4 regions of the Shewanella sp. 1311 genome follow, and region 1 is predicted to be linked to each of the others. Evidence: predicted binding sites of a transcription regulator. Region 1 holds the regulator's gene; each other region holds the start of a gene.
What was found. Region 1 encodes sigma-54, which starts transcription at its own class of promoters, with help from an activator protein. Its sites were predicted from a motif close to GTTGGCACGNNNNTNGNNT; they were not measured.
Positions count from the first base shown of each region.

Region 1 (4,257 bases):
TAGTCAATAGCCGTGTGACGGCGAAACACATGGAACATTATGATTCAACGAATCAAACTTACTTTACTCAACCTGTTTATCTTGTTTATCCAGACCAAGGTAAAGCACAATGGCAACTCAGAGCAGATCAGGGCAAGCTAAACAAGGAAACGGGCAAGGTTGTATTAGAAAACAATGTTATTATTGATGCCATTAGCCCAGAAGAACCGATCCAGACCTTGTCCACCAGTTATCTGGAACTCGATCTCAATACGATGATAATGACCTCTGACCGCACCATTTACGTCACAGGGAAAGATTTTAATATTCAAGGCCAAGGCCTTTATGCCGACCTCAACGCGCAAGAAGTGCAATTGACCAGTCAGGTAGTAGGAACATATGAAGCAAAATAACGTATTACTTGCCAGCCTAATGCTAATAATGAGCATGAGCGCCTTTGCTAAAGTCGACGACCTGAAACAGGAAGTCAAAATCAAGGCTGTGAGCCAAACGGCAGATATCAAGAACAACCAGATCATCTTCTTTGGTCCGGTTGAAGTCACCCAAGGTTCGATTAAAATCCATGCAGATCAACTGCGTGCATTTTCTGCCGAAGGTGAAAATAGCAAAATTTTAGTGGCCACTGGCAACCCTGCGACGTACAGCCAAGTATTAGACGATGGCCGTCCAGCCTCGGCGAGCGCGAAAGAAATTCGTTACGATATGGCGAGCCGCACCCTGACACTTAAAGGTTTAGCCTCGTTAGATCAAGCGGGCAGCCAAGTGACGGGTAATTTAATCCGCTACAACATCATCCAGCAAAAATTGATTGCCGAGAGTACCGGCAGTGGCGACGATCGCGTGATCACTATCATTCAGCCAGAAAGCTATCAAGATGATGCCAAACCAGACGCGCCAGCAGATAAACCTGTGAAAAAGCAGGACTCTAAATGACCCAAATCACCCTAAGAGCACAAAATCTGGCGAAGAGTTACAAGAGTCGCCAAGTGGTTAAAGACGTCAGTCTGACGGTAAAAACCGGTCAGGTCGTTGGCCTACTCGGCCCGAACGGCGCGGGTAAAACCACCACCTTTTACATGGTCGTTGGTCTGGTTAAAAGCGATAAAGGCCACATCTTTATCGACGATGATGATTTAACCGCAGATCCTATGCACCTGCGCGCCCGCAAAGGCATAGGTTACTTGCCACAGGAAGCCAGTATCTTCCGTAAACTGACCGTCCATGACAACATCATGGCCGTGCTTCAAACGCGTAAAGAACTAAAAAAAGAGCAAAGGGAAGAAGAGCTAGAGCATCTGCTTGAAGAGTTCCACATCACCCACATCCGTGACAGCCAAGGCATGTCATTGTCGGGCGGTGAACGTCGCCGTGTCGAAATTGCGCGGGCGTTAGCAGCAAATCCTAAGTTCATTTTGCTAGATGAACCCTTTGCTGGTGTCGATCCGATTTCGGTTATCGACATTAAAAAGATTATCGAACAGCTCAAAAGTCGTGGCCTTGGCGTGTTGATCACAGACCACAATGTCCGTGAGACATTAGATGTGTGTGAACATGCCTATATCGTGAGTCACGGAAACTTGATTGCCGAAGGAACACCCGCAGAGATCTTAGACAATCAGCAAGTTAGGGCTGTGTACTTAGGTGAACAATTCAGGCTATAGTTAATCAAGCGGAGCCAATGCAGGCAATTTATGCCACCATTGGACTCCACTCAAGATGATAACAAGCGACCTCATCCAACAATAATAACGTAGGGATCAGCGGTAACATGAAAGCGTCACTCCAGCTCAAACTGGGTCAACAGTTAACCATGACGCCACAATTACAACAGGCCATCCGTCTGTTGCAACTGTCGTCATTAGAACTGCAGCAAGAGATCCAGCAAGCCTTAGATTCTAATCCCCTTCTCGAGCTGGAAGAGGATCAATTCGACGCCACTAAAGACCCTGTAAACCAAACGCTATCCGATACGGATTTCAGTGAATCTAGCACCCTGCCGCCAGAAAAAGACAGCTCCACCATAGACACGGCAGAGTCCTTAACCAAAGAATCCATGCCCGACGAACTCCCCATGGACACCACTTGGGATGAAGTGTTCACCGCCTCTCCCAATTCTGGCCCCGGCGGCAGTCGTGAAGACGATATGCCCTTCCAAGGTGAGACCAGTGAAGGCTTGTATGAACACTTAGAATGGCAAAAAAACCTCACACCGTTTTCTGAAACCGATTTAGCCATTGCCACCGCCATTATTGATGCCATCGACGATCAAGGCTATCTCACCCAAAGCACTGACGAAATCCTCGAAGCCATGGGCAATTCTGAGGTTGAGCTCGACGAAGTCGAAGCTGTACTCAAGCGCATTCAACATTTTGATCCCATTGGTGTTGCCGCCCGCGATTTAAGCGAGTGCCTGTTGATCCAACTGTCGCATTTCGCCGCTGACACGCCCAACCTAGAAAACGCCCGCATGCTGATCAAAGATCATTTAGATCTGATCGCCGCCCGCGATTTTAGATTGTTGATGCGTAAGACTAAATTAAAAGAGGATGAGTTAAGAGACGGCATCGCGCTTATCCAAACCCTCAATCCCCGCCCAGGTTTATTGATTACGCCCAACGATGACGAATACGTCATCCCAGATGTGTCAGTGTCGAAGAAAAATGGCCGTTGGGTGGTTGAGCTTAATCCTGACTGCATGCCAAAAATCAATGTAAATCAACATTATGCTTCGATGGCGCGCAGCACTAAAAGCCAAGCCGATAGCCAATTTATTCGTGGTCATCTGCAAGAGGCTAAATGGTTTATCAAGAGTTTAGAGAGCCGTAATGATACCCTGTTGAAGGTGGCGAACTGTATCGTCCAATATCAGCAAGGTTTCTTTGAATACGGTGAAGAAGCCATGAAACCTATGGTGCTGAACGATATTGCCGAAGCGGTAGAAATGCATGAGTCGACCATCTCAAGGGTGACGACACAGAAATACATGCATACCCCTAAGGGACTTTTTGAACTAAAATACTTCTTCTCTAGCCACGTCGGTACTGACGATGGTGGGGAATGCTCATCCACAGCAATCAGAGCCTTCATTAAGAAACTGGTTGCAGCGGAAAACCAGAAAAAACCATTAAGCGACAGTAAGATGGCACAACTTCTGGCAGAACAAGGGATCAACGTAGCCCGCAGAACCATTGCGAAGTACCGAGAGGCTATGCTCATTCCGCCTTCTAATCAGCGTAAAAGTTTATAACCTACAGTGGATATCGGAGGACGTTTCTATGCAAATAAACCTGAGTGGACACCATGTCGAAATTACCGAATCGTTACGTGCATATGTAGAAGAAAAGTTTTCAAAACTTGAACGCCATTTCGAACAGATCAATAATGTGCACGTTGTGCTCAATGTCGAGAAAATGCAACAGATTGCCGAAGCGAGAATAAATCTTATCGGTGGTGAAGTTTTTGCTACTTCAGAGCATGCTGACATGTATGCCGCTATAGACGCCCTGATTGACAAGCTTGATCGTCAGGTTATTAAACACAAAGAGAAGTTAACAAAACACTAATAATGGAACTTTGTACCATACTGCGGCCGGAGTGCACTACCTGCGCCACTCCGGGCAGCAAGAAAAAGGTACTGGAACTCATCAGCGACTTAGTCGCTGCCCAGTACCCGACCCTCTCATCTCAAGAGATATTCGAAAGCCTAGTGGCGCGCGAAAAGATGGGGAGCACAGGTATAGGTAACGGCATCGCCATTCCACATGGTCGACTAGCCGATATAGATCAGCCCATTGCCATACTCATTAAGTGTGAAGAGCCGATAGCATTCGATGCTATCGATAAGCAACCTGTTGATATTTTATTTGCACTACTGGTGCCTGCAGACCAATGTCAGCAGCACTTAAGTACCTTGTCTTGCATGGCCGAAAAGCTGAGCGACAAGCAAATATTAAAGCAATTACGCAAGACGCATGATGAAACGGAACTCTATCAGGTAATCACTGGATGAAACTGGTCATAGTGTCGGGCCGCTCAGGCTCAGGCAAATCTGTCGCCCTAAGGGTACTCGAAGATCTCGGCTATTATTGTGTCGATAACCTTCCCTTGCCCTTAATCGGCACTTTGCTTGAGCAACTCAAAGGCAGTAACGATCTCGTCGCCATTAGTGTCGACGTGCGTAACATGCCTGAGCAGGACAAGGTCTTAGTAAAGCAACTCGCGAGCCTGCCTCCTGATACTGAGTTAACCAGCTTCTTC
Region 1 covers NZ_CM181686.1:3,391,797-3,396,053, reverse strand. Annotated here, with positions in the region: gene lptC (LPS export ABC transporter periplasmic protein LptC) at 1-392, shown strand, start outside; gene lptA (lipopolysaccharide transport periplasmic protein LptA) at 379-933, shown strand; gene lptB (LPS export ABC transporter ATP-binding protein) at 930-1,661, shown strand; gene AC5YB3_RS15190 (RNA polymerase factor sigma-54) at 1,769-3,247, shown strand; gene hpf (ribosome hibernation promoting factor) at 3,276-3,563, shown strand; gene ptsN (PTS IIA-like nitrogen regulatory protein PtsN) at 3,566-4,009, shown strand; gene rapZ (RNase adapter RapZ) at 4,006-4,257, shown strand, end outside.

Region 2 (4,257 bases), 2.3 Mb from region 1:
AGAACTGACCTTAGGTGCTAAGTGCTTACGACGGGGATAAACTGCCTGCAATGGCAGATGGTGGGTCAATTGCCAATCCTTCAGTAAAGGCACTAATGTTCCCTTGGCAATTTCATCTTCCATCAAATAACTTGCAAGATACACAACCCCAAGACCACTGATTGCAGCAGATTTTAATGCTGGCGCGTTATCTACCCTGAAATTGCCCGATACGCCAATTTCACAGTAATCATCACCCTTCTTAAATTGCCACATGCTGTGCTCGTGCCACTCGCCTTGATAGACCAAACAATTGTGGTCAACTAACTGCTCAGGTCGAGTTGGTTCGCCATGTTGAGCAATATAGCCTGGAGAAGCAACTAACAGGAATTGGCACTTCATCAGAGGTCTAGCAACCATCCCAAGCGGTAATTGCTCCGACATAGTTAACAGTAAATCTAAGCCTTCACTCACTACATCTACTTTATGGTCCAGTAAGCTCACTTGTAGCTCAAGCTCAGGATGTTTTGCCATAAAGGATGGCAGTGCAGGAATGATATGCATCACCCCAAAGGATTGGGAAATCCCCACCTTGAGCACGCCGCGAGTTGCATCATTTAAGTTATGCACGCTGGCTATCGCTTGTTCAGCGTCACGCAGCAATTCTTCACCTTGCAGATACAGCAAATGCCCTGCTTCAGTCAGACTTAAGCTACGGGTGGTACGTTGGATTAATTGAACACCAAGTCTATGTTCAAGATCGGCGACTTGTGTACTGACCTTAGACTTAGAGATCCCAAGCCTTCTTGCGGCGGCACTAAAACTACCAGCTCTGGCCACATGAGTAAAAATCGCAATAGGTTCTAACAGTTCTAACATGGAAGTCGCCTTAAGCTGTTTACGACAATGATATTAACTTTCGGTGAGTAGCAGTGGTTAGCGTAATCATCGCTTAAAAATAACCATAGCATTGATATCTCGCATTAAAGTGATATAACGCAGAGATTTAGACCGAAAAAGTCCACTAAAGTAGGGTGTTATATCTGACTGATATGCCAGCTTTTAATTATATTTTAAGAGTATACCAAATATTCGTCTCTAGACTGTAACATTCCGAACTAAATCGCTGCAAGCCTAGCCTACAAGCCACATCGACTTTATCCTCATAGCTTTCGCCACTAAGAATTAGCCAATAAAAAAGCCCCTAGGCGATAAATTGACTAGGGGCGTAGCATTCAAATTTGACTCATGCACAAGGAGATAGAAGTTATTGCAGTTAAAACTCAGGGCTATTCACAAAAACTATTAGTAAGGACGATTAACAAGAACTATTCACGCAGCTCCTTGGTTGAGTTTTGTGTCAACGCATAAGGCGCGAGTTCTGGTACTTCTTGGCGTAATTGATTTTCAAGCACTAACAGATTTTCAAATCGGTCGCATAAACGATCAGCCTTAGCTTCCAGTCCCTTAGATTGACTCTCAATTTGTTGCTCAATATCTTGGCCTAAGTTGTCCATTTTCTTAGAGAAGGAATCCATTTTGGCTTCAAAACTATCACCGTCACCCGACATGATTTGGCCACCTATGGTCATCATAATAGTACCGACTGAGTTCTGAACAATTTGCTCCATTTCCTGCTCGAATTCGTCGTTAAAGGTGTTCTGAATCGAGTCTTCCGTCGCGCCTAGATAGAAACTATCGCCATGACGGTAGGCCACTGAATCAACGCGCTTTTGGACACCTGCCATCATTTCATCGAATTTAGCACCGGCCGCATCGCCCATTAAAGGGGTTAACGCCATGCTCACCGCTTGGGACGCTAATGCGACGGCCTCGTTCACGACTTCAATCACTTCAGGCACTTGCGTCGACACTTCATCGGCATATTGAGTCACTAACTTTTTTTGCTTATCGGTTAAGTTTACTTGTTTGCCCTCAACAAATAACTTATCGACTTCGATGCGATACTTTTCTGTGCCCTTCTCGCTCATGACTAATTTTTTAGGCTCAACCATAACGTCATAATTTAAAGAGACTTCACAGCGGTCATCGACTTTAGGCTCTGTTTGCGCTTGCGCCAACTGTAGGCCAGATGCCCCTAGAATCACGCCGGATAAGGCAAATCCAGTTAATAGCTTATTTAATTTCATGTTGCTCGTCCTTTAATCTGAATAATTCGATAAACCTAAACTACTGAATAGCTTAAAGCAGGAGACGTGCCAACTTTATAACAATATGATTATATTGGATTTAGGAAAGTTAGCACTAAAAGGTCATTAGCGAAATTCGCTAACTTTTAGTCTGATAGTGCTAATAAAAACGAGAGGTAAAGCTAGAAAATAGATCGGCCAAGACGCTGACTTAAGTGCTCAAGCATGGCAGTGCCTGCAAGTGAATTGCCATTGCCATCAAGTTCTGGCGACCAAACACAAATCGACAGTTCCCCGGGAATAACGGCAATGATGCCACCACCGACGCCACTTTTACCTGGCATACCAACACGATAGGCAAACTCACCTGCACCATCGTATAGGCCCGAGGTCGCCAACAGGGCATTAAGCTGCCGAGTTTGCACCTGAGAAATAAGCTCAGTCCCCGTAATGCTTTTGCCGCGATTAGCCAAGTACAACATGGCCTTAGACAAGTCAGCACAATTCATCTTTAAGGCGCAGTAATGAAAATACGTGCGCAGCACAGTATCGACATCGCCTTGAAAATTACCAAACGACTTCATCAAATAAGCAATCGCCGCATTACGCGCACTGTGCAGATATTCGGAGTCGGCCACTTGTTTGTCGAAACACACTTTATCGTTTTGGCTTAGTTGCCTGACTAACTCGAGCATTCTGTGTTTAGGTGCACCTAAACGACTCTGCAATAAGTCAGCAATCACTAACGCGCCAGCATTGATAAATGGATTACGCGGCTTGCCACGTTCTAACTCGACTTGTACTAAAGAGTTGAATGAATGGCCCGAAGGTTCTTTGCCAACTCGGCTCCAAATTTCGGCCTCTTCATATAAAGTTAACGCTAAGGTTAAGCTGAAAACTTTGGAGATACTTTGAATCGAAAACGGCTCAAGGTAATCGCCCGCACCTAAGGTTTCACCATCAACGGTTGTGACGGCAATGCCTAATTTACCAGCATCAACGCTGGCCAGTGCGGGGATGTAATCTGCAACCTTTCCTTGGCCGAGCAAGGGTCGAACTTTCTCGACCACCTCCTCAAGTAATGCCAACTCGGGCATTAACCCCACCAAATGTCGTACAGTTCGCTAACTTCAACCTGAGAAACTTTTTGGTTCGCCCAGAATGCCTTAACTGCAGCAATATCTTCTTCGGTACATTTGCCGATCGTTTGGGTTGCGATAATGCCTTCCCATTCGATGTGACCGCCGCCATGGAAACCTAACTTACGGGTTTCGATCACTTCATCGATGAATTTATCCACTGTTGCATCGATATCGGCTTCTGATACTGATGCATCAAAAGTCCAAGCCATATCAAAACCTAACTCTTGGAATTCATCAACGCGCATTTTCTTACGTAAACGACGGCTACGATTAGTTGCCATAGTGACTTTCCCCGTTGTGTTAAAAAACTAATTAATCAATTGAAATATCTAGATTAAGCGATACGCTCAAACATCAGATCCCATACACCGTGACCCAATCTATGGCCGCGGGCTTCAAACTTTGTCAGTGGGCGATGATCAGGACGTGGCACCACAGTGCCGTCACTCGACTGGTTTTGATAACCAGGAGCCGCTTGCATCACTTCCAACATATGCTCACTGTATTCTTCCCAATCAGTTGCCATATGGAACACGCCGCCAATTTTTAGCTTGCGGCGGATCAGTTCAGCAAATTCAGCTTGCACGATACGACGCTTATGATGACGTTTCTTATGCCAAGGATCGGGGAAAAACAATTGCATTCGGGCTAATGAACCGTCGGCAATCGCATGTTCTAATACTTCCATGGCATCATGATGATACACACGTAAATTAGTCACACCCGCGATGGCTGCATCGCTTAAGCAAGAACCGACACCCGGTTTATGCACTTCAATACCAATAAAATTTTGCTCTGGTGCGTCTTTAGCCATTTGCACTAAAGAGGCGCCCATGCCAAAGCCTATTTCCAGCACAGTATCGGCTTCACGGCCAAAAACGTCGCTCAGAACCAATGGCGTTGGGCTGTAATCTAACCCCATTGTTGGCCACTGGCTTTCAATAGCCTGGGCTTGGCCTTTAGTTAAGCGACCTTCTCTTAGGACA
Region 2 covers NZ_CM181686.1:1,087,311-1,091,567, forward strand. Annotated here, with positions in the region: gene AC5YB3_RS04905 (LysR family transcriptional regulator) at 1-858, opposite strand, end outside; gene AC5YB3_RS04910 (YggN family protein) at 1,308-2,129, opposite strand; gene glsB (glutaminase B) at 2,312-3,226, opposite strand; gene AC5YB3_RS04920 (YggL family protein) at 3,226-3,552, opposite strand; gene trmB (tRNA (guanosine(46)-N7)-methyltransferase TrmB) at 3,606-4,257, opposite strand, start outside.
Region 2: a site for sigma-54 is predicted at 2,185-2,203, ahead of AC5YB3_RS04910 (YggN family protein). Genes of this name have one in related genera too.

Region 3 (4,257 bases), 2.4 Mb from region 1:
TTCGGTTCGTCATAGTCAACGGCGGCGACAATTTCGATGCCCCCATTCACTTTCTTATTCGACATAATGACGGCATCTGAGCCGAGTGTTTCTTTCACTTGGGCCAGTGCGGCGCGCATGTCTTTGGCAAAAAATCGTTTAATCTTCACTTATGCGTCCTCTACTGGCCGACTGCAGATACGATACGTATTTGCTTCTCATCAGGTATTTCTTGATATGAAATGACTCTGAGATTAGGAATAGTATGTTTAACAAAACGTGACAGCGTCGCGCGTAACATACCTGACGTCAACAATATGGCGGGTTGTCCGACCATTTCTTGCTTCTGAGCCGCATCGGCAAGGGACTGCTGCATGCGTTCTGCAAGACCGGGTTCAATGTTAGGACCATCACCACCGGTTGCTTGCATTGACTGATGCAACATCTGTTCCAACTCTGGCGCCAAAGTTATGACAGGGATTTCGAGCTCTGGGCCTGAAATTTCCTGAACGATCATACGTTTCAACGCGATACGCACTGCAGCGGTCAAGACTTCAGTGTCATTACTCTTAGTGCCGTATTCTAACAAAGTTTGCACTATAGTACGCAAGTCTCTGACTGAAACCCCTTCATTTAATAGGTTCTGCATCACTTTTACGACATGTCCTAGTGGCATGACATCAGGAATAAAGCCATCCACCAGCTTAGGCGAGTGTTTCGCAAGCATATCCATCAGTTGTTGCACTTCTTCATATCCTAACAACTTAGCAGCATTATTGGTCAACAATTGACTAATATGGGTTGCCACAACTGTGGCGGCATCAACGACGGTATACCCTAATGTTTGGGCATGTTCACGTAATTCAGGGGCAATCCATACCGCTTCAAGACCAAAAGCTGGATCGCGCGTTTCGATACCATCAAGCTTGCCATAGACTTGGCCAGGATTAATCGCCAATTCACAATCGTGACGAATATCCGCCTCACCAACGACTACGCCCATTAGAGAAATGCGGTAGGCATTAGGTGACAAATCTAAGTTATCGCGAATATGCACCGCAGGTACTAAGAAGCCCAACTCTTGCGATAACTTCTTACGGACTCCTTTTATACGGCTTAATAACTCGCCACCTTGGCCCTTATCGACCAGTGGGATCAAGCGATATCCAACCTCAAGCCCAATAGTATCAACATGATGTACATCATCCCAACCCAGTTCTTTAGGCTCTTTATCTTGTCTCTCAATCGGGCCAGATTTGACTTGTTCTAGGGCTTTAATGCGTTTTGATTCATTACGCTTATAGACAAAATAGGCAGCACCCGCAGTAATAAAGGCGAAGCTTAAGAACGCCATATGTGGCATACCAGGAACAATACCCATGACAAATAACACTCCGGCGGCGATACCCAATGATTTATGACTGTCAAACATCTGACTCATCATCATTTGGCCCATATCGCCCGATTCATTTTGACGGGTTACCATCAAGGCGGCAGCGATTGACAGTAATAAGCCTGGGATCTGCGCCACCAGACCATCACCGATAGTCAGCAAGGTATAAATTTCAACCGCTTCAGAGAAACTTAAGCCATGCTGAACAATACCTATGATGAAACCACCTAAGATGTTGATCACTAAAATCATGATACCCGCAACGGCATCACCTTTTACGAATTTTGAAGCACCATCCATCGCGCCATAAAAATCAGCTTCACGGGTCACTTCGGCGCGACGTATTCTTGCTTGGTCTTGGTTTAAGGTTCCAGCATTTAAATCGGCATCAATTGCCATTTGCTTACCTGGCATAGCATCCAAGGTAAAGCGGGCGCTCACTTCTGCGATACGACCGGCACCTTTAGTCACCACTGCAAAGTTGATAATAATCAAAATGATAAAGACAACTAAACCAACGGCATAGTTACCGCCAATCACCACAGAACCGAAGGCTTCAATCACCTTACCGGCCGCATCACCGCCATTATGGCCTTCGAGTAATACCACACGAGTTGAAGCGACGTTGAGTGCAAGTCGTAGTAATGTCGCCACCAGCAATACAGTTGGAAAAGCGGCAAAATCTAATGGTCTATCGGTATAAATAGCGACTAACAATACGATGAGCGCTAAGGCTATGTTGAATGAAAAGAGTATATCTAATAGAAATGGAGGAATAGGTAAAACAATCATGGCCAATGCAGCAAGCACAACCATAGGCGTACCAATGCCTTTGAATGAGCTCAGCCGCAGTTGTTTTACTTGACCAAGAGTCGCTTTAACATCCATTCGCTATAACCTAAATTTTGACGTGTAATAAGCGAAAAGCAAAAAACGCGCCAATAAAATCAACCAGACTAATTAAAAAGAATTATACCTTGTGACTTATTGATATACAGAAAAAATAACAATGGAATATCGATATAAAGTGACATTATCTAACTGTTGTTTACAAGTGTCCGATGCTGCTAACTTAATATTTTAACTCATCAGGGATAGGCTGATTCAGCGGGACTGGAATAGGTTTACGACCACGTCCTTTCTGATATTGACGTAACTGGAAAACATAGGCCAATATCTGTGCTACGGCAGTAAACAATCCTTCGGGGATTTGTTGATCTAACTTAGTCGTATGGTATATCGCCCTTGCAAGAGGTGGTGCTGAGACAATGGCAATGTCATGGGCGCGGGCAATCTCACGAATTTTAAATGCGACATCATCAACGCCTTTGGCAATGACAAAGGGAGCAGCGGAGCGCTGTACATCGTATTTAATCGCTACTGCAAAATGCTCTGGGTTAACAACGATGACATCGGCATTAGGTACTTCAGCCATCATTCGACGCTGGGCTAACTCGCGCTGCATCTGACGTACACGCCCTTTAACTTCTGGTTTCCCTTCACTGTCCTTATATTCATCCTTTACTTCTTGTTTGGTCATCTTAAGTTGCTTGTTATGATTCCAAATTTGAAACGGCACATCGATGACGACAATCAACAAAATAGAGGAACATAACAGGATAAACATCCACACCAACAAATCTAGTGCATGGTAAACATTACCCGGAAGATGGTCGCTAGACAGCAACATAATATCGTTGAAGTAATAACTGAGTAATGAGAATGCAGAAAATGCCACCACAGAAAACTTAGCAATCCCCTTCATCAGCTCAACCAAAGATTGCACACCAAACATGCGTTTCAGACCTGCTGCAGGGCTCATTTTACTGGCCTTAGGCATCATAGCTTGGGTCGAGAAATTCATTCCGCCAAGGGAAACATTACCAATAAAAGAAATCACCACAATCAATAACATCATTTTTGCCATGGGCCAGGCAATTTCACTCGCAACAACGCCCCAGACATTAAACATTTCTTCGGTATCAAAAATTTGTGCCCTGTCCATGGTAAAAACAGTCTCAAACACCCGCGTTAAACTCGTGGCAAGACTCGGACCGAGCATATAAAAACCACATGCTGCCGAAATTAATACTGCTGCTGTACCGAGTTCTTTCGAACGCGCAATCTGCCCTTTTTCCCGCGCCTGTTCAAGACGCCTCCCAGTGGGCTCCTCACTGCGTTCACCGCTTGATTCTTCAGCCATGGGCTGCTCCTAATACCGTCATATCAAGCCATCTGCGTTACATTGAAGCGCTAACATATCGCAAAGCAGCACTTGAGCCGCGGCCCATACTTCATCAAAATGCTCCATGACTGGTGTTAAGGTTAACCAAAGAATAAACAGCCCGCCAATCATAGTGATCGGAAAACCAATAGAGAAAATGTTTAACTGCGGCGCGGCGCGGGTCATCACCCCGAAGGACAAATTGACTAACAACAAGGCGATAATCGCGGATATCGACATAGTTAATGCAGCACCAAACATATACGAGCCCCAATCTGCTAAAGCACGGTAGCTAGTGAGTGTTAATCCTTGATTAGAAATGGGTAGGGTCTCAAAGCTCGCCACCAACATACGGATCATCAACAGATGGCCATCTACGGCTAAGAAGATCAATGTCGCCAATAATAGAAAAAAGTTACCAATAACCGGCGTTTGCTGACCTGAACCTGGATCAACCATAGAGGCAAACCCTAGGCTGGTTTGCATACCGATAATCTGCCCGGTTAATACAAAAACTTGCATCACCATTTGAGTCACAAACCCCATGGCAACACCAATAATAATTTGCTGCGCGGTGATAAATACTGCGCTGAGTGAAAATAAATCGGCATTTTGAACGGGAGGAAGAACTGGTGCTATCGCAAAGGTAATCGCCATAGCC
Region 3 covers NZ_CM181686.1:954,193-958,449, forward strand. Annotated here, with positions in the region: gene flhF (flagellar biosynthesis GTPase FlhF) at 1-149, opposite strand, end outside; gene flhA (flagellar biosynthesis protein FlhA) at 161-2,260, opposite strand; gene flhB (flagellar biosynthesis protein FlhB) at 2,445-3,575, opposite strand; gene fliR (flagellar biosynthetic protein FliR) at 3,594-4,257, opposite strand, start outside.
Region 3: a site for sigma-54 is predicted at 2,297-2,315, ahead of flhA (flagellar biosynthesis protein FlhA). Genes of this name have one in related genera too.

Region 4 (4,257 bases), 400 kb from region 1:
AGAATGGCTATCCCATTCATATTTCGTCATTTGTGGTGTTATGCAATCTAAGCGCGGCCGACTCGATCGTTATCTTTGTACCCAGTTACACACGCACCGTAAAGCGGTGCGTGAACTGCTATTATCAGGCCGAGTGCGCGTCGATGGATTGATAGTGAAGGACATGGATAGGCAAGTGGATGAGTTTTCCCACATCCAACTCGATGAGCACATACTGCAGGCCAATGCGCCCGTCTACGTGATGCTTCACAAGCCGATTGGAGTGGTGAGTGCTACCAAAGATATTCAGCATAAAACAGTGATTGATTTGCTTGATTGCGAAGACCGTGATGAGTTGCATATTGCTGGCAGACTAGATTTAAACTCTTCGGGTTTGTTGTTATTGACCAATGATAGCCGCTGGTCTGATGCGCTGATGTCACCCACACACAAGGTCGACAAAGTGTATCGGGTTACCTTAGCTAATCCCATAACCGAAGAATACATCGCTGCATTTGCCGAAGGGATGTATTTTGGCTTTGAAGATATTACAACCCAACCCGCTAAGCTGGTTATCCTCGCTGATAACGTAGCTGAAGTGACTTTACATGAAGGTAAGTATCATCAAATCAAACGGATGTTTGGTCGGTTCCGCAATCCGGTTGTTGGCCTGCATCGATTATCGATAGGCGATATTGTGCTTGATGAAAAGTTGGCACCGGGTGAAAGTCGCGCGCTCACTGCCGCTGAAGTTGCCTCTATCCGTTAAAAATGATGAACAGAAAAGTACATCAAGCATTCACCATGCTTGTCGCTATCGTTTGCCATGCTAACAATGAAAGCTAAGCATAAAAGCTAAGCATTCAAACGGACCTGAGCGTGAATTTTCTCAAGTCCGTGTCATGCCATTAAAGATCGGCGTGAGGGCCGAACACTTCATAGTGCATGCTTTCAGCCGCGACACCCAGAGCGAGTAGTTGTTGCTTGATGGCTGACATGAATCCAATGGGGCCGCAGAAATAATAACGTGCGTGGGGAAGCAACTGTTCGGCGACTTTACTTAACTCCATTTGCCCTTCGAAATCATAATCTTCACCTAACATATCGGTTGGGGCTGGCTCACGATACCAAACATGACTCGTCAGATTATGATGTTGCTGGCGCTTGGCGTAGATAGCCTGTTTGAAACCGTGTACGGCGCCTTGCTCACAGGCATGCAGCCAAGTGATAGTGCTGGGATGCTGCAGCTTGAGTAATTGATTGAGCATACTTTTCATCGGTGTTTGGCCTACACCAGCTGAAATAAGTACTACCGGAGTGTCCGCTGCGACTTCTAGGGTAAAGTCACCCGCGGGTGGCATTACCGCGATTTTGTCGCCGACGTGTATCGCATCATGCAGCAGGTTCGACACTTGTCCGCCGAGTTCGCGTTTCACACTGATGCGGTAGCTGGTGCCATTGGGCGCATCGGATAAGGAATATTGGCGGATTTCTTCATATGCCAAATTCGGGTGTGTTAGCTTCAAACTTAAATACTGACCGGGGATAAAATCTTTAACGGGCTTGCCATCTGCGGGCGTTAATATGAAGGAGGTGATGACTGCTGACTCGGTATTTTTCGCGCTAATGATAAACTGACGCTCACCCAACCAGCCACCATCTTGTTCTGCATATCCTTGATAAATTTGTGCTTCTCGCTGAATAAAGATGTTGGCTAAAAATCCATAGGCCTGTGCCCAAGCTTCTAACACTTCTTCTGTTACCGCATCGCCCCCTAATTCTTTAAGCGTTGCCAATAAATGGCTGCCGACGATCGCATATTGCTCAGGTTTGATCAGAAACCCCGTATGTTTTTGGGCAATGCGCTCGACGGTTGAACTCAGTACCGCTAAGTTTTCGATATTTTTCGCATAGGCTGCGACGGCATTGAACAGGGCTACAGGCTGACCACCAGAATGTTGGTGCGCCAAATTAAATACATCTTTTAGTTCAGGATTATGTTTGAACATACGTTGATAAAAATGGGTCGTCAGCGCAGGACCTGCTGATTCGAGTAAGGGAATAGTGCTCTTGATAACTTGGATTGTACGGCTGTCCAACATAGAAAATCCTTAACTTGTAAATATTATGAATGTTTAATGAGTTTAAAGATCTATTTGATTTGGATCAATAGAGATTATCGCTATCCGTGCTATCGATAACGAGGCTGAGTTCATTTGAAGTGTTCAATAAAAGGAGACATTAAATTGAGAAATGATGAAACGGATATTTTATTTCAATGGGTTACAGATGATGTAAATAGAGGGGAGTTTGACTGCAACAGCAAAAATGGTTGCAGTCGTTTTGTGGGTGATTGAGTAAAATTAGAGCTTAAATGCGCTCACTTGATTGCGCATGCTGCTGGCGAGCTTAGTTAAATTAATCACAGATTCACTTAATTCAGCCGCCGAAGCTGTGGAATGCTCGGCAATATCGCTGATGGCAATAATGCTGCGATTAATACTCTCGGCAACGCTACTTTGCTCTTCAGCTGCGGTCGCAATGTGGGTATTCAGCTCGGTGATGCTGTCTACTGAGGTGACAATTTCTTTCAGCGCTTGACCCGCCTGATTGGCTTTATCGTTGGCATCATCTACTTGATTGATACCGATTTCCATGGCGCTGACGGCTTCTTTAACCCCTTGTTGTAGGGTAGCAATCATGGCCTCAATTTCTTGAGTCGATTTTTGGGTGCGTTGCGCTAAGGTTCGCACTTCATCGGCAACGACCGCAAAGCCGCGACCTTGCTCACCAGCCCGTGCGGCTTCAATGGCGGCATTGAGTGCCAGTAGATTGGTTTGTTCAGCAATGCTCTTAATCACATCGAGTACGCGGCCGATATTTTGACTTTCATTAGATAAAAATCCAATGACCTGCGCCGTTTTTTGAATTTGATCAGAAAGCTGCGACATACTTCTAATCGATTGCAGCACAATATTATTGCCGTTGGCGGCATAGGTATCAGCATCTTTGGCCGAATCCGCCGCGGCAGATGCGCTTTGGGCGACTTCGGCAACGGTGGCCGTCATCTCATTCATGGCCGTTGCTGTCTGCTCCGTTTCGGCTTGTTGCTGTTGCATCCGTTTATTGGTGGCTTGGGTGAAGCTACTTAACTCATTTGCCGAACTGTTGACCGTAGTTGCCGCTTCGGCAATGGAATGAATAATGCCCCGTAAGTGTTCAATCACTTGGGTGAGGCTAGTGGATATTTGCCCTAGCTCATCGTGATTAAAGGTGGTGAATCTGACGGTGAGATCTGAGTCTTGATGGATCATCTTCAATTTACCGAGGATGTCATTAATGGGATTCATCACGCTTTGATTCACCCAGAGCCCAATCACAATACTGACAATCATGGCGGTACAGGCTAATGCCATAAAAATAGTGATTGAAGATTGGTAGATGGCATTTACACTCTCTTTTTCTTCGCCCGCTACGCGGATTTGCAGTGCAATCAGTTCAGATATTTGGTTACTAATGGGATCGATAGCTTGGTACAGCGGCAGGATATTGGCTGAGAGTTGGCTTGAAACATCGCCGTTTAATCCTCTTAAGCGCGATATCAGGGTATCAATCTGTTGATTCGCGGGGGAGAACAGCATTTCTGCTTGTTTTACGAGTTGGGATTCTTCTGAGGTAAGTTCGTTAGATAGGTATTTTTGCCAATATTGGGTAATAGTTGATTTGGCACTGTCTAGCGCTTCAGACGCTTGCAAGGCCGTGAAGCCACCCGCGTTCGCCTTGTTGACCGCATCGATAACATCGACCGCATACTTATCGGCAATCACTTTTAAGTCATCCAGCGGCACCACTCTGTCGTTATAGATGCGTTCAACACCCGACTTAATGTTGCCCATCATATTAATGGCGAGAAAACCAATCGTCAGTAACATTGCAAGGGGGACCAAAATACCGATAAACATTTTTTGTTTTATTTGTAGACCGTTCATATGGGATAGCCTCAGTGAACTAAAGGGTCCTTTAGGCAGAGCTCGAGCTATCCCTACGATGAGTCTGTAACATTAGGTATAGCAAATCAGCGGAAAGAGGGGAGAGTAACAGAGGATTTATTTTGTTTTAGATACAAAAAAGCCTCGCTAAGCGAGGTTTAAATGTTGGTACAGATGAGAGGACTTGAACCTCCACGCCCTTGCGAGCACCAGCACCTGAAGCTGGCGTGTCTACCAATTCCACCACATCTGCATGGCTATCCGAAATTTCATCGAATGAGTAATCTCA
Region 4 covers NZ_CM181686.1:3,794,602-3,798,858, forward strand. Annotated here, with positions in the region: gene AC5YB3_RS16910 (pseudouridine synthase) at 41-748, shown strand; gene hmpA (NO-inducible flavohemoprotein) at 888-2,081, opposite strand; gene AC5YB3_RS16920 (methyl-accepting chemotaxis protein) at 2,343-3,968, opposite strand; tRNA gene AC5YB3_RS16925 (tRNA-Leu) at 4,135-4,221, opposite strand.
Region 4: a site for sigma-54 is predicted at 2,157-2,175, ahead of hmpA (NO-inducible flavohemoprotein). Genes of this name have one in related genera too.